Regions from separate parts of the Pseudomonas sp. SA195 genome, predicted to be linked through region 1. Evidence: predicted binding sites of a transcription regulator. Region 1 holds the regulator's gene; the other holds the start of a gene.
What was found. The regulator LexA, encoded in region 1, represses DNA repair genes until DNA is damaged. The targets are predictions, from matches to a motif close to CTGTNTNNNNANACAG.
Positions count from the first base shown of each region.

Region 2: the regulator LexA is predicted to act here: its motif matches at 4,883-4,898, upstream of recN (DNA repair protein RecN).

Region 1 covers NZ_CP096392.1:1,685,166-1,692,881, reverse strand. The annotation lists gene M1D78_RS07890 (S-methyl-5'-thioinosine phosphorylase) at 1-450, opposite strand, end outside; gene nagZ (beta-N-acetylhexosaminidase) at 465-1,463, opposite strand; gene M1D78_RS07880 (L,D-transpeptidase family protein) at 1,463-2,002, opposite strand; gene M1D78_RS07875 (TetR/AcrR family transcriptional regulator) at 2,041-2,748, opposite strand; gene lexA (transcriptional repressor LexA) at 2,945-3,553, shown strand; gene sulA (SOS-induced cell division inhibitor SulA) at 3,564-4,037, shown strand; gene M1D78_RS07860 (hypothetical protein) at 4,104-4,337, opposite strand; gene M1D78_RS07855 (DMT family transporter) at 4,510-5,367, shown strand; gene M1D78_RS07850 (DUF6586 family protein) at 5,354-5,863, opposite strand; gene topA (type I DNA topoisomerase) at 5,930-7,716, opposite strand, start outside.
Region 2 covers NZ_CP096392.1:3,567,214-3,574,929, forward strand. The annotation lists gene dapB (4-hydroxy-tetrahydrodipicolinate reductase) at 1-740, opposite strand, end outside; gene dnaJ (molecular chaperone DnaJ) at 824-1,951, opposite strand; gene dnaK (molecular chaperone DnaK) at 2,114-4,027, opposite strand; gene grpE (nucleotide exchange factor GrpE) at 4,122-4,691, opposite strand; gene recN (DNA repair protein RecN) at 4,922-6,595, shown strand; gene fur (ferric iron uptake transcriptional regulator) at 6,800-7,207, opposite strand; gene M1D78_RS16665 (outer membrane protein assembly factor BamE) at 7,302-7,716, shown strand, end outside.

The DNA.
Region 1 (7,716 bases):
ATAACCTTCGGCGGCAAGCGCGGCAATCAATCGCTGGCGCAACGACTCATCATAGGGAAAGCTGAAATCGACATGGGTGACGTGCTCGATGTCGCCATCGAAGAAGGTGTGCTCGCGCCCGTGCGTGTAGTCGATCAGCTGACGCGGCACGCAGAGGTGACCGGCCGCCATCGCAGCGTGAATGCCGCCGACGGCGTTGACCGCGATGACTGCCTCGGCACCCGCCTGCTTCAACGCCCACAGATTGGCGCGATAGTTGACCTGATGCGGAGGAAGCCGGTGCGGGTGCCCATGACGTGCAAGAAACAACACCTCGTTACCGGCATACTCGCCGCGCAGGATATCGGCAGACGGCGGACCGTAAGGCGTCTCGATGAAATGTGCTTCGCTCAGGGCCAGGCCAGCTAATTCAGTCAGGCCAGTACCGCCGATGATGGCGTGGACAGTCATGCGTTTTCCTTGCCTCAGGCGATCAGGCCAGCCGCTTTGAGACGTTCGATGGCAGCTCGCCAGTGCGGATTTTGCTTGTATTCCAGGGTGCCGATCACGCGTCGGCGCATGGTCGCCAGCGTCCCGGGCGCCCGCACCTCCATCCGCTGCAGCGCGGTCAGGGCCAGCTCGGCAGCAGCACGATCATTACAGACGAGGCCCATGTCACAGCCAGCCTGCAATGCGGCCTTGATGCGACCGGCCGCATCACCCGCAACGTGCGCGCCGGCCATCGACAGATCGTCACTGAAGATCACCCCGCCGAAGCCGAGCTCGCCACGGAGCATGTCTTGCAACCAGCGGCGGGAGAAGCCGGCCGGCTGGTCGTCAACGGCGGGATAGATGACATGCGCGGGCATGACAGCATCCAGCTCGAAACCCAACTGACGGAACGGCAGCATGTCCTGCTGGCGAATCAGTTCTAACGGGCGCTCATCAACCGGAATGGCAACATGCGAATCGGCCTCAGCCCAGCCATGTCCAGGGAAATGCTTGCCGGTCGCTGCCATCCCCGCACGGCGCATGCCACGGATGAATGCTCCGGCGAGTTCGCCGACGCGCTGGGGGTCGCCACCGAACGACCGAGCGCCAATCACCGCACTGCGCTGGTAATCCAGGTCCAGGACCGGCGCGAAGCTGAAATCCAGCCCGACGGCCAGCACCTCCGTGGCCATGACCCAACCACAGGTTTCGGCCAGCTGTGGAGCATCGTCGCGACTGGCCAGCTCCCCCATTGCCGGGAGGCGTACGAAATCCCGGCGCAAGCGCTGTACACGCCCGCCCTCCTGGTCTACGGCGAGGAGCAGATCAGGACGAATGGCGCGAATAGCACGCGTGAGCTCGCTCACCTGCTTTGGGTGCTCGATGTTGCGAGCGAAGAGAATCAGGCCACCTACCTCCGGTTGCCGCAGAAGATGACGGTCTTCCGCAGTTAACCAAGTGCCGGCGATGTCCAGCATCAACGAACCTTGCATCAGGATGTGGTTCCTTCATCCAGCACTGCGCTTGCCCACGTCGGGCATGCCGCCTCCTCGATCCTCACTTCGCAACCGGCCGGCACGAGAGAAAAGAGAGCGAGCAAATCCGCATTGCGCAGCCGGATGCAGCCATGAGAAAGCGGCACGCCCATGGGCTCGGTATCGGGCGTGCCGTGCAAATAGATGTAGCGACGGAACGTGTCGACCTGCCCCATGCGGTTGAAGCCTGGTTCGCAGCCGCTGAGCCAGAGGATACGGGACAGAATCCAGTCGCGGCCGGGAAATTGAGCATGCAGCGCCTGGCTCCAGATCTCGCCTGTCCAGCGACGGCCCCGAAGCACGGCACCTTCTGGCAAACCGTCGCCTATGCGCGCACGAACCCGGTGACGCCCACGAGGTGTGCAACCGGAGCCGTTTTGCTCGCCAGCGCCGTTGAGCGCCGTAGAGACCGGGATGCGAACCCGCATCTGATTACGGGCGAAGCCGTACAGCTGTTGGTCAGCGATAGATATATGGAGAAGATCGAGTTCGGACATAGGCCGGTAGCTTATCCGATCGACCCAGGCCGGTGAACTCAACCCTTGGCAGGCAATGCCAACGCATTACGCCTGGCGATCGGATGAGCCTGCGCCAATGACGGGTCGAGCCCGACTGAATCGGCACGCATGCCGGCAGCGAGGAACGGCACCATCATACGCATGACCTGCTCTGTCGACGTCTTTGCGCCGAAGTCGTTTTCGGCCATCGCACGGAGTGCCTTGATTCCCGACATGCTGAACGCAGCGGCCCCAAGCATGAAATGCACGCGCCAGAACAGCTCGATAGGCGGGATAGCCGGCGAGGTCTCGTGCACACGCATCATGTAACGGCGGAATACCTTGCCGTACATATCCTCCAGATAGCGACGCAGGTGACCTTGGCTTTGGCTGAACGACAGTCCCAACAGGCGCATGAAGATCGACAGGTCATCGCCGCTGCGTGGCTTTACCGCGAGCGCCTGCTCTACCAGGATTTCCAGTAATTCTTCGAGCGTATCGGTCTTATCGGACTGCGCTTCGCGCCGGTCGAGCTCGCGCTCCAGGCTGGCACAGAAGGGGCCGAGAAACCGGGAGAACACTGCCTGGATCAGCGCCTTCTTCGAGCCGAAGTGGTAGTTGACCGCAGCGAGGTTGACCCCGGCCTTGCTGGTGATCAGGCGAAGTGACGTTTCGGCGAAGCCTTTTTCTGCAAACAGCTGTTCCGCTGCGTCCAGAATTCGCTCGACTGTTTCCGACTGCGCCATGCCTGCTCCCGCACACCAAACAAGTGTTTGAAACTTACGTTCCGGCCTTTACCAAGTCAACCTGAAACCCCTGGACACCCGGCTCGGAGGCCGAAAGCTTGCACCATGCCCGCACCTGGCTCAACCACACAACGATTGCCATGACCAATACACTGTATATAATCCCAGCACCTGTATATAAGAACAGAGTGCCTCCATGATCAAACTGACCCCGCGGCAGTCGGAAATCCTCGCCTTCATCAAGCGCTGCCTCGAAGACAACGGCTACCCACCGACACGTGCAGAAATTGCGCAGGAGCTAGGGTTCAAGTCACCGAATGCCGCCGAGGAGCACCTTAAGGCATTGGCGCGCAAGGGCGCTATCGAGATGACCCCTGGCGCCTCTCGTGGCATCAGGGTGCCAGGCTTCGAACCTGCCGCAGAGGACAGCGGGCTACCAGTGATTGGGCGAGTGGCGGCCGGCGCCCCCATTCTTGCAGCACAGAACATCGAAGAATCTTGTCAGATCAACCCTGCATTTTTCCATCCCCGTGCCGATTACCTTTTGCGCGTCCGTGGAACGAGCATGAAGGATATCGGGATATTCGATGGTGACCTGCTTGCAGTGCACACCACGCGCGAAGCCCGGAATGGCCAGGTCGTGGTAGCACGCTTGGATGATGAAGTGACCGTCAAACGCTTCAAGCGAGAGGGCAACAAGGTCTGGCTATTGGCCGAAAATCCCGAGTTCGCCCCAATTGAAGTCGACCTTGAGCAGCAGGAACTGGTGATAGAAGGCTTGAGTGTCGGCGTGATTCGCCGTTAAGGAGAGGTTCATGCAGTATCAACCACTACCCGTTGCAGGCAACCCGCCACAGCTGTCCCTGTTCGAGGGAATGCTTTCCCAAGCCGTAAGCCCCTTCAGCAAGATTCAGGTGACAGCCCCCGCTGAAGAACGTCTCAGCGAAATGATGTTGACCGGTAGCGAAGCGCATTGCCGGCTGCTGATTGCACCTATTCTTCGCGATCTTAGCCAGGCTGCTGACACCCGTTGGCTAACGCTGATCGCACCGCCCGGCTCACTTTCGCATGGTTGGCTGAAGGAAAGCGGCTTCAACCGAGACCGCATCTTGCTCTTGCCCGAGAAAGCCACTCAAGGCGCACTTGACCTTGCCTGCAAAGCGCTGATGTCCGGTTGCAGCCATACAGTGATTACCTGGTTCGACCGCTTGGACCGTAACAGCAGGGCCAAGCTACGCGCCGCGGCCGAACAGGGCGGCGCTCAAAGCTTGAACATCCGAATGGCCTGAACCCGGCCATGGAAACGGCACATGGAAAGTGCCGGACGTTAAATCAGGGCGCAACGCCCCTCTCACTCAATGCAGGACGCGTGGCGCCTCTTCCTGCTCGATTTCCCCTTCCGACATCCGCCCCGCCATCTGAACACCCACATTGAACATCGCTTTGGCGATTTCCACATGCTGCCCTTGCAGGAATGCTTTCGCGTCGTCGGAGAAATCCAGCGTTACCAGCACCCCTTCGTCATCGGCGCGACGCAACACGATGCTGCCATCGGGGAGCTCGACGATTTCAAGAAATGAGGTTGGCATAGGACTGGCTCTCTCGTGAAAGGCCGGCATTGTAGCAGCCACCGACTTGACCGCCAGCCCTCACCTTCGAGATCCACGGACTGGCATTCGATCGCGGATGCACCGGACCTTCACCGCGCAGTAGCATGGCCCGTCGGGGCTTGTGCAGCCCAGCCATGCGGACCCAACCCCTATGACGTCGCGGACCTACTTGCTCACCGCTCTGGCCATGCTTGCCTTCGCCGGTAACTCATTGCTGTGCCGCGCCGCGCTGCGGGACAGCACAATCGATCCGGCCACGTTCACGGCGTTACGCCTGTTCGCTGGCGCCGGTGTGCTCTGGTTAATCGTGCGTATGCGAGCGAAGACAACCGCGCCCGCCGGGAGCTGGCGCGGCGCGCTCGCCCTGTTCGCGTACGCCGCTGCGTTTTCCTATGCCTACGTCCAGCTCGACGCCGGCGCTGGGGCATTACTGCTATTCGGAGCAGTCCAGCTCAGCATGATCGGGTGGGGCCTATTGTCCGGCGAACGCCTAGTGGCCATGCAGATCGGCGGCATGCTTCTGGCTGCCGCCGGCGTGGTCGCGCTCCTGCTTCCGGGTGCAAGCGCGCCCCCGTTGGTAGCTTCGCTGCTGATGGTTGTATCAGGCGTCGCGTGGGGGGCGTACTCGCTAATGGGCAAAGGAAGGCCGAACCCGCTGGCAACCACAGCGGGCAATTTCGCGCGCGGGACGCCTATCGCGGCAGCTTTGTGCGTGGCCGCGATGGCGCGGCTAGACTGGGATTCGACCGGCGCGCTGTATGCCTTAGCGTCCGGCGCCCTGACGTCGGGGATCGGCTACGCGATCTGGTATGCCGCACTACCGGGACTCAGCGCCGTTCAGGGTGCCAGTGTCCAGTTGAGCGTACCGCTGATCACAGCCCTCGCTGGAAGCCTGTTGTTGGGTGAAAGCCTTACCGGGCGCATCGTGCTCGCCGGCTTGGCCATTCTCGGGGGCATCGCGCTCGTGCTTCTTCCACGGCAGCGAACCCGAGGCGTTACCACTCGGTAAGCGCCTCACGAAAACGCAGCGCCAGTGCCTTGAGGTCTTGCCGCCAGGTTTCGACCTGCTCGCGAGACAACGCCGGGCGTTCTTCGCCAATGCTCACCGCTTCGATGATCGGCAGGCTTGGGTCTGTCTTGGCCTTTGCGGGTGCGCGCGGTGGCTCGAACAATCCAGCATGCGCTTTGAGCAATTGCGCAAGCCAGGTTTCGTCGTTCGCCGTGAGCTCCATGAGTTCGCTGAACTCCGGGCTGGGGCTGGCCTGGCCAATCAGCATCGCCTCGACACGGGGTTCGCCGGCGTTGGGCAGGCGGTAGTAACCGGCGACCTCATGGCACAAGCCAAGCACGGCGCCATACAGGTGGAATAAGCTCGCCTCCCGCTCGGCCTGGATCAGGCCGGGCGCATTCAGCCCGCTCTTTTCCTCGGCGCGTCGCCAGCTTTCAAGGGACAAACCGGCAAAGTAGATTTTCTGGTTGGTCCGCGTATAGAGCTCGTGCGCCATGGCGGTGGTCTCCACTGAGTTGAGGTTGAGCCGGAGCACCTATGTGGCGGCCGGCCCAAGTGGATGTTACTTCGGAGTGCTCTTGTCTTCGACCTTCCACTTGCCGCCATCGAAGAATGCCTTCCAGCCGGTCGGCTTTCCGTTGACCTCCGATTGCACGTATTGCTCTTTGGTCTTGCGGCTGAAGCGAATGACTGCGGGGCGCCCCTCCGGGTCTTGCTGCGGCGCATCGAGCAAGAAATGGTATTTCGGATCGATCTCGTCGCGGTGAGAAATGAGCTCCTTGACCAACGGTGCACGGGTTTCGCGATTCTTCGGGAACTGGCTCGCCGCCAGGAACAGGCCGGACGCGCCATCGCGCAGGACGTACGTGTCATCCACCTTCTCGCACTTGAGCTCCGGCATTTTCACTGCATTCATCTTCGGCGGCGCCGCCTCGCCATTGCGTAGCAGCTTGCGCGTGTTCTTGCATTCGGCGTTGGTGCAACCGAAGAACTTGCCGAAGCGCCCAGTCTTGAGCTGCATTTCGCTACCGCATTTGTCGCATTCGAGGCTTGGGCCTTCGTAGCCCTTGATCCGGTACTGACCTTCTTCGATTTCGTAACCAGTACAGTCGGGATTGTTGCCACAAATATGCAGCTTGTGCGTCTCGTCTAACAAATAAGCATCCATCGCGGTGCTGCAGATCGGGCAACGATGCTTGCCCAGCAGCACGCGGGACTCGGACTCGCCTTCGTCATCCGCGGCGATCTCGTCACCCGGAACCAGATTGACGGTCGACTTGCAGCGCTCCTTGGGAGGCAGGCTGTAGCCCGAGCAACCCAGGAATACGCCGGTCGAAGCCGTACGGATCATCATCGGCCGGCCACAAACTTTGCAGGGAATGTCGGTCAGCGTCGGCTGGTTGGCGCGCATACCGTTCTCGCTGCCCTCGGCAAGCTCAAGCTTGTTGCGGAAGTCACCGTAAAACTCATCGAGTACGTGCTTCCACTCACGCTCGCCCTGGGCCACGTCGTCGAGGTGCTCTTCCATGCCGGCAGTGAAGCCGTAGTCCATCAGGTTATTGAAACTCTCGGAGAGCCGCTCGGTGACGATGTCGCCCATCTTCTCGGAATAGAAGCGGCGGTTGTGCAGCGAGACGTAGCCGCGGTCCTGGATGGTCGAGATGATCGCCGCATAGGTCGACGGCCGGCCGATGCCGCGCTTTTCCATTTCCTTGACCAGGCTGGCCTCGGAGTAACGCGCCGGCGGCTTGGTGAAGTGCTGGCTCGGGTCGAGCTTGACCAGCTTCATCCCGTCGCCCTTGTTCATTTCCGGCAGTACATCGTCCTCACCGCTCTTGCTCTGCTGCGGCATCACCTTGGTATACCCGTCGAACTTGAGGATGCGCCCCTTTGCACGCAATTCGAAGTTGCCGGCTGTCACAGTCACGCTGGTGGACAGGTATTGAGCCGGCGGCATCTGGCAGGCCACGAATTGGCGCCAGATCAGGTCATAGAGGCGCTCCGCGTCGCGCTCCATGCCAGACAGCTGGTTCGGCCGAAGGTTGACGTCCGAAGGGCGGATGGCTTCGTGGGCCTCTTGTGCACCCTCCTTGCTGGAATAGAAGTTGGGCTTCTCCGGCAGGTACTTGTCGCCGAACTCGCCTTCGATAAAGCCACGGACCATGGTCAATGCATCGGCGGACAGGTTGGTCGAGTCGGTACGCATATAGGTGATGTAGCCCGCTTCGTAGAGTCGCTGCGCCATCATCATGGTTTTCTTCACGCCGAAACCGAGGCGATTGCTCGCCGCCTGTTGCAGCGTCGAGGTGATGAAAGGTGCCGAGGGCTTGCTGCTGGTCGGCTTGTCCT
Region 2 (7,716 bases), 1.9 Mb from region 1:
GCACGCACCGCCCCCTTGGCGAAGGTCATGCGACTGGACGCCTTGTGTGTGATCTCGACGCGCTCGCCTTCGGCCGCGAACAGCACAGTGTGGTCACCGACAATATCGCCCGCGCGCACGGTAGCGAAGCCAATGGTGGAACGATCACGCGCACCGGTTTGACCCTCCCGCCCGTAGACAGCCACGTCTCGCAACTCACGCCCGAGCGCACCGGCGACCACTTCACCCATGCGTAGCGCCGTGCCAGAAGGTGCATCGAGCTTATGACGGTGATGCGCCTCGATGATCTCGATGTCCACTTCATCAGCCAGGACACGCGCCGCCGTGTCGAGCAACTTGAGGCAGAGGTTGACGCCGACGCTGAAATTCGCGGCGAAGACGATCGGAATGTCCTGCGCAGCGACCGCGAGCCGCTCCTTCTCATCCTCGGTGAACCCGGTAGTACCAATCACCATGGCCTTACCTGCGCGCCGACACACTTCGAGGTTCTTCAGGGTGACCGATGGATGGGTGAAGTCGATCAGCACGTCGAACTCTTCGACAACTTTCGCTACGTCGCCAATCAGGGGCACCCCGAGCCGCCCGATGGCAGCAAGCTCGCCGGCATCAGCACCGACCAGTGTGCTGTCGGGACGATCGATCGCCGCCGTCAGGCCCGCTGCGCCGCCGGTCTGCTGCACCGCTTCCACGAGCGTCTTGCCCATGCGCCCGGCGGCGCCCGTCACTGCTATACGTCGCATATCTCATCGCTCCAAGCTGGAAGCCGGAAGATGGAAGCCACTCCGGCGCACTACAGGCTGCCGATTGACATCCAGCTCCCTACTCAAACATCGCCGAAAAATCGCTTCACACCTTCGAACCAGCCACTGGCCTTCGGTGAATGAGAGGTGTCGCCCTGCAGGGTCCCACGGAACTCTTCGAGCATCTCACGCTGGCGCTTGCTGAGATTGACCGGCGTCTCCACCGCAACGCGACAGAGCAGGTCGCCTGCGGCGCCCCCGCGTACAGGGGCAACGCCTTTGCCGCGCAGGCGGAACTGTTTGCCGGTCTGGGTTCCTTCCGGAATCTTCAGCTTGACGCGACCGTCGAGGGTCGGCACCTCGAGCTCGCCACCCAGCGCCGCGTCAGCGAAGCTAATGGGCACCTCGCAGAAGAGATGTTTGCCGTCGCGCTGAAAAATCGGGTGCTCGCGTACATTGACCACCACGTAGAGGTCGCCGGCTGGCCCGCCCTGCGCACCAGCCTCGCCCTCGCCGGTCAGCCGAATGCGGTCACCCGTATCGACACCCGGCGGCACCTTGACCGATAGGGTCTTTTGCTCTTCGACACGGCCCTGGCCATGGCAACTGCCGCAAGGGTCGGAAATCATCTTGCCGCTGCCATGGCAGCGCGGGCACGTCTGCTGTACAGAGAAAAAGCCCTGTTGCATGCGCACCTGGCCAATGCCGCCGCAGGTGGTACAGGTCACTGGGCTGGTGCCCTTCTTCGCACCGGAGCCGTCGCAGGTCTTGCACTCGACCAACGTAGGCACGCGGATAGTTACCGTCGTACCGCGCACGGCCTCTTCAAGATCGAGCTCCAAGGTGTAGCGCAGGTCGCTGCCACGCTGGGCGCCGCCACGGGAACTGCCACGTCCACCGGCAAAGAAATCGCTGAAGACATCACCGAAGATGTCGGAGAAATTCGCCCCGCCATAAGCAGCCCCAGCGCCCGCCCCCATCTGCGGATCGACGCCGGCATGACCGTATTGGTCGTAGGCCTGACGCTTGCTCGCATCGGACAGCACTTCGTAAGCCTCGTTGGCCTCCTTGAACGCTTCTTCAGCGGCTTTGTCTCCGGGATTACGGTCCGGATGGTGCTTCATCGCGAGACGACGATAAGCCTTCTTCAGCTCCGCCTCGCTGGCGCCACGCTCGACGCCCAGCACTTCGTAATAATCACGTTTGGCCATAGATATCCTGAACCTTCAATTCGTACCCTCCAGACACGCCGACGCGGGAGCAAGCCCCCGCGCGGCGATCAGGCCCGCTTCGAACGAGACGGGCTGGAGCGAAAGGCGGCATCGTCGACGGACGCCGCCATGCCCCCGCTCAAGGGGGACACAAGCCGCAGCTTACTTGTTGTCCTTGACCTCTTCGAACTCAGCGTCGACGACATCGTCGCCGGCCTGACCGTTGTTGCCGGCCTGCTCGCCTTCGCCGCCCTGCGGCTGCTCGGCGTACATCTTCTGCGCCAAAGGCGTGGACGCCTGGGAGACCGCAGCGATCTTCGCCTCGATCTCGGCTTTGTCGTCGCCTTTGATCGCAACTTCCAGTTCGCCGATGGCCTTCTCGATGGTGGCCTTGTCTTCCTCGGACGCCTTGTCGCCGGCCTCGGTCAGCATCTTGCGGGTCGCATGGACCAGCTGATCGCCCTGGTTGCGCACGGTGACCAGTTCCTCGAACTTACGGTCTTCCTCGGCGTTGGCCTCGGCGTCACGCACCATCTGCTCGATTTCCTCCTCGGACAGACCGGAGTTGGCCTTGATCACGATGGACTGATGCTTACCGGTCGCCTTGTCCTTCGCCGACACGTGCAGGATGCCGTTGGCGTCGATGTCGAAGGTAACCTCGATCTGCGGCACGCCACGCGGCGCCGGCGGAATCTCGGCCAGGTCGAAACGACCCAGCGACTTGTTCTGCGCCGCCTGCTTGCGCTCGCCTTGCAGCACGTGAATGGTCACGGCGCTCTGGTTGTCGTCTGCCGTGGAGAACACTTGCGACTTCTTGGTCGGGATAGTGGTGTTCTTTTCGATCAGCGCGGTCATCACGCCACCCATGGTTTCGATACCCAGGGTCAGCGGGGATACGTCGAGCAGCAGTACGTCCTTGACGTCGCCCGCCAGAACGGCACCCTGAATGGCGGCACCCATGGCAACAGCTTCGTCCGGGTTGACGTCCTTGCGCGCTTCCTTGCCGAAGAATTCGGCCACCTTCTGCTGCACCAGCGGCATGCGAGTCTGGCCACCGACCAGGATGACGTCGTCGATCTTGGAGGCGTCGATGCCGGCATCTTTCATGGCCAGACGGCACGGCTCGATGGTGCGCTGCACCAGGTCCTCAACCAGCGCCTCGAGCTTGGCACGAGAAATCTTCACGTTCAGGTGCTTCGGACCGGTCGCGTCGGCCGTGATATATGGCAGGTTGACATCGGTCTGCTGACTGGAGGACAGCTCGATCTTCGCCTTCTCGGCCGCCTCTTTCAGGCGCTGCATAGCCAGCGGGTCGCCCTTGAGGTTCATGCCGGACTCTTTCTTGAACTCGTCGACGAGGTAGTCGATCAGGCGAATGTCGAAGTCCTCACCACCGAGGAAGGTGTCGCCATTGGTGGCCAACACTTCGAACTGGTGCTCGCCGTCCACTTCGGCGATCTCGATGACCGATACGTCGAACGTACCGCCGCCCAGGTCATAGACGATCACGGTGTGATCGCCCTTGGCCTTATCCATGCCATAGGCCAGTGCGGCTGCGGTCGGCTCATTGATGATGCGCTTGACTTCCAGCCCGGCAATGCGGCCCGCATCCTTGGTAGCCTGGCGCTGGCTGTCATTGAAGTAGGCCGGAACCGTAATCACCGCCTCGGTCACAGGCTCGCCGAGATAGTCTTCGGCGGTTTTCTTCATCTTCTTCAGCACTTCGGCACTGATCTGCGGCGGGGCCATCTTCTGACCCTTCACTTCCACCCAGGCGTCACCGTTATCGGCTTTGACGATGCTGTAGGGCACCATCTTGATGTCCTTCTGGACGACATCTTCTTCGAAACGGCGGCCGATGAGGCGCTTAACCGCATAAAGGGTGTTCTGCGGATTGGTTACCGCCTGACGCTTGGCGGACTGGCCGACCAAGGTCTCACCATCGCTGGCGTACGCGATGATCGACGGGGTCGTGCGGCCGCCTTCGGCGTTCTCGATGACCTTGGCCTTGCCGTTTTCCAGAATGGAGACGCAGGAGTTGGTCGTTCCCAAGTCGATACCGATGATCTTGCCCATTGTTTCTCTCCGAACTTTTGATTGGTCCGCGCCTGTTCACCGGCTGCGGGTAACAAAAACGCTTGGCTACCAGATGGGGGTCTGTCGCCGAAATTCAAGCCTTCTCGTCGATCGAAGGCGGGGTTTGCGCTGGCGCCTTGCTCACCACGACCATCGCTGGCCGCAGCAGACGCCCGTTGAGCAGGTAGCCCTTCTGGAACACCTTGAGCACGCTGCCAGGCTCGGCGTGAGTGCTCTCTTCCATTGCCATCGCCTGGTGATGCTCGGGATTGAACGGCTCGCCTTGGGGGTTGACCGGCTCCAGATGGTGACGAGCCAGGGTGTCGAGCAGCAGCTTGAGGGTCAGCTCGACGCCTTCGCGCATCGGCTTGACGGCATCGTCATCCGGATTCGACAGCTCAAGCCCACGCTCCAGGCTGTCGGCGACGGCCAGCAGGTCACCGGCAAACTTCTCCAAGGCAAACTTGTGGGCCTTTTCGACGTCTTGCTCTGCGCGGCGACGGATATTTTGCAGCTCGGCCGCGACACGCAAAGACTGGTCCTGCGCCGCCGCTAACTGCTCTTCAAGCGACTGCACTCGAGCAGCCAGGTCTTCAGCCACCTCGGCCTGCTCTTGCTCGTTCTCTTCCGGGATCTGGTTGTCCAGGTTCTGCTCGTCGGCCATGCGGTCCTCCTCATCGAGACATCAGCGGGCGTCGCCCGCGCTTGTGCCGCTATATGGGGACGATGACTCAGGCTTCAAGGGCGAATAAGTACTCCAGCGCGTCGTAGGGTTCGACGAATCACTCCTACCCGACCCGCTTGATTTATTTACAGGCCACTGGGAAGGCCAGCTTGTAGCGGCCAGCCGAACCACTGTATAAATAGCCAGCCACGCCAAACCGGGAGCCCGTCATGCTGGTTCATCTGTCCGTCCACAATTACGCCATTGTCGAACACCTGGATCTCGAGCTGAAACGCGGCATGAGCGTCATCAGCGGCGAAACCGGTGCCGGCAAGTCGATCATGCTAGACGCGCTCGGCCTTACATTGGGCGACCGCGCTGACAGCAGCGTGGTACGCATCGGCGCGGACAAGGCCGACATCCTCGCCAGCTTCGACCTGGACGACATCCCCGACGCCCGCGCCTGGCTGGCCGAGCGCGACCTCGACAACGACGGCCCATGCATCCTGCGTCGAGTGATCACTGCCGAAGGTCGCTCGCGCGGCTACATCAATGGCACCCCCTGTCCGCAAGGTGACCTGAAGGCGCTGGGGGAGCTGCTCATAGACATCCATAGCCAGCATGAGCATCAATCACTGCTCAAGCTCGATACCCACCGGCGCTTGCTCGACGAATACAGCGGCAGCCAGGAACTGGCTCGACAGGTGCAGTTGGCCGCGCAGCGCTGGCGGCAGACACGCCAGAGTCTGGAACGATTGAGTGATAGCAGTGACGAACAGCGAGCACGGCACCAGCTGCTCAGCTATCAACTCGAAGAGTTGGAAACCCTGGCCCTCGGTGAGGATGAGCTGGAGCAGCTCGAACAGGAGCACAAAAACCTCGCCAATGCCGAGCAACTGCTCGGCGCCTGTCGCCAGGTGCTGGACATGTGCAGCGAAAGCGACGCGGGTAATGTGCTCTCGGCGTTAACGGCCAGCCTCAACCGTTTGACGGCGTTTCAACATCAGCCCGGCGCACTCGGCGAAGCGGTTAACTTGCTCTCCAGCGCGCAAATCCAGGTCGAAGAAGCCGTCGGGGAGCTAAACCGTTTCCTCGATCACTTCGACTCCGACCCGCAGCGCCAGCAATGGCTCGAAGAGCGCCTGGACAGCATCTACACCCTTGCACGCAAGCATCGCGTCCAACCAGCAGACTTGCCCACGCTGCAGCAGCGTTTGCTGGAGGAACTGGAAAGCCTTAATGCGGACGACGATGCGGTGGAACAGCTTGCCGAGGAATTGGCCGCTTATGCTCGTCATTACAGCGAGAAAGCACAGGCGCTCAGCGAGGCGCGGCAGCAGGCAGCCGAATCGCTCGGCAGAGCCGTCGAAAGCGAGATCCAGCGCCTGGGCATGCCCGGCGGCCGTTTCAGCGTCACCCTTAAACCTATGGCTGATGGCGACCCCGTGCCGCACGGCATGGAGCAGGTTGAATTCCTCGTCAGCGCCAACCCCGGACAACCACTGCGGCCATTGGCGAAAGTCGCCTCGGGCGGTGAACTATCTCGGATCAGCCTGGCGATCCAAGTCATCACCGCTCAGACGTCTCGCATCCCCACGCTGGTCTTCGATGAAGTGGACGTCGGAATCGGTGGACCTACCGCGGAAGTGGTCGGGCAACTGCTGCGTAGGCTCGGCGAGCGTGGCCAGGTGCTGACCGTCACCCATCTGCCTCAGGTTGCCGCCCAAGGGCATCATCACCTCTTCGTGCACAAGGCGCGCGGCCGCGATGAAACCCACACGGCGGTAGCGGCACTGGAAGGCAGTGAGCGGGTGGAGGAAATCGCGCGCATGCTCGGCGGCGTCGACCTGACCGAACAGGCCCTAGCCCATGCGCGGCAGATGATCGGCTCTGCCCAGGCGTAAGCCAACATCCAGACGCGGACAGAGGGTTAGCCGAACAAGCACGCGTTCTCATAGACCGAGGGCCTACCGCAGCCGCGCCCGCTATAACGAACCGGCGCCAACACGGCCATGCTGGCATACGCATGTACTGAACGGAAAACCCCGCAAAAGCGGGGTTTTCGTTCAGACGGCACCGGAGTCGTTACATCAATAACGCAAGGCCTATCAGCTTTCCTTCTTGCGAACATAGAGGACCAGGTTATGGTCAACCAGCTCGTAGCCGTGCCGCTTGACGATCTCCTTCTGCAGCTTCTCGATATCCGAATCGAAGAACTCGATGACGTCGCCCGTGTCCACGCACACCATGTGGTCGTGATGCCCGCTATCGGCCAATTCGAAGACTGCGTGGCCACCGTCGAAATTGTGCCGCACCACCAGCCCGGCTGCTTCGAATTGGGTCAGCACGCGATAGACCGTCGCGAGCCCGACATCTTCACCGGCCTCCATCAACGCCTTGTAGACGTCTTCGGCACTCATGTGGCGCCGATCGGCAGTGTCCAACATCTGCAGGATTTTGACCCGTGGCAGGGTCACCTTGAGCCCAGCTTTGCGTAATTCGCTATTTTCAACCATGGTTGGCTTTCTCGCTGCTGCTGTTTCGCAGCCTCCTTCAATGCGGGTATGATCCGGGTCTTTGCCCAGCCAAGATAGTGGAAGTCACCTACCGATGCAAAAGACCAAGCTCCTGCTGTCCAGCCTCACCCTGGTGGGTCTGTTCGCACTCGCCGGTTGTTCATTCCCCGGGGTTTACAAGGTCGACATTCAACAGGGCAATGTCGTCACGCAGGACATGATAGACCAGTTGCGCCCCGGAATGACCCGCTCGCAAGTGCGGTTTATCATGGGCAACCCGCTGATCACCGACACCTTCCACGCCAACCGCTGGGATTATCTGTACAGCATCAAGCCGGGCGGCGGGCCGCGCCAACAGGAGAGGGTCAGCCTGGTCTTCAACGGCAATGATCAACTGGCCGGCTTGGCAGGCGACTTCAAACCCGGCGTAAGCCGCGACGAAGCGATTCTTGGAACACAGCGCCCCGCTGGTGAGGCGGCCAATCCCGCCCAACCGGCTGCAACGCCTG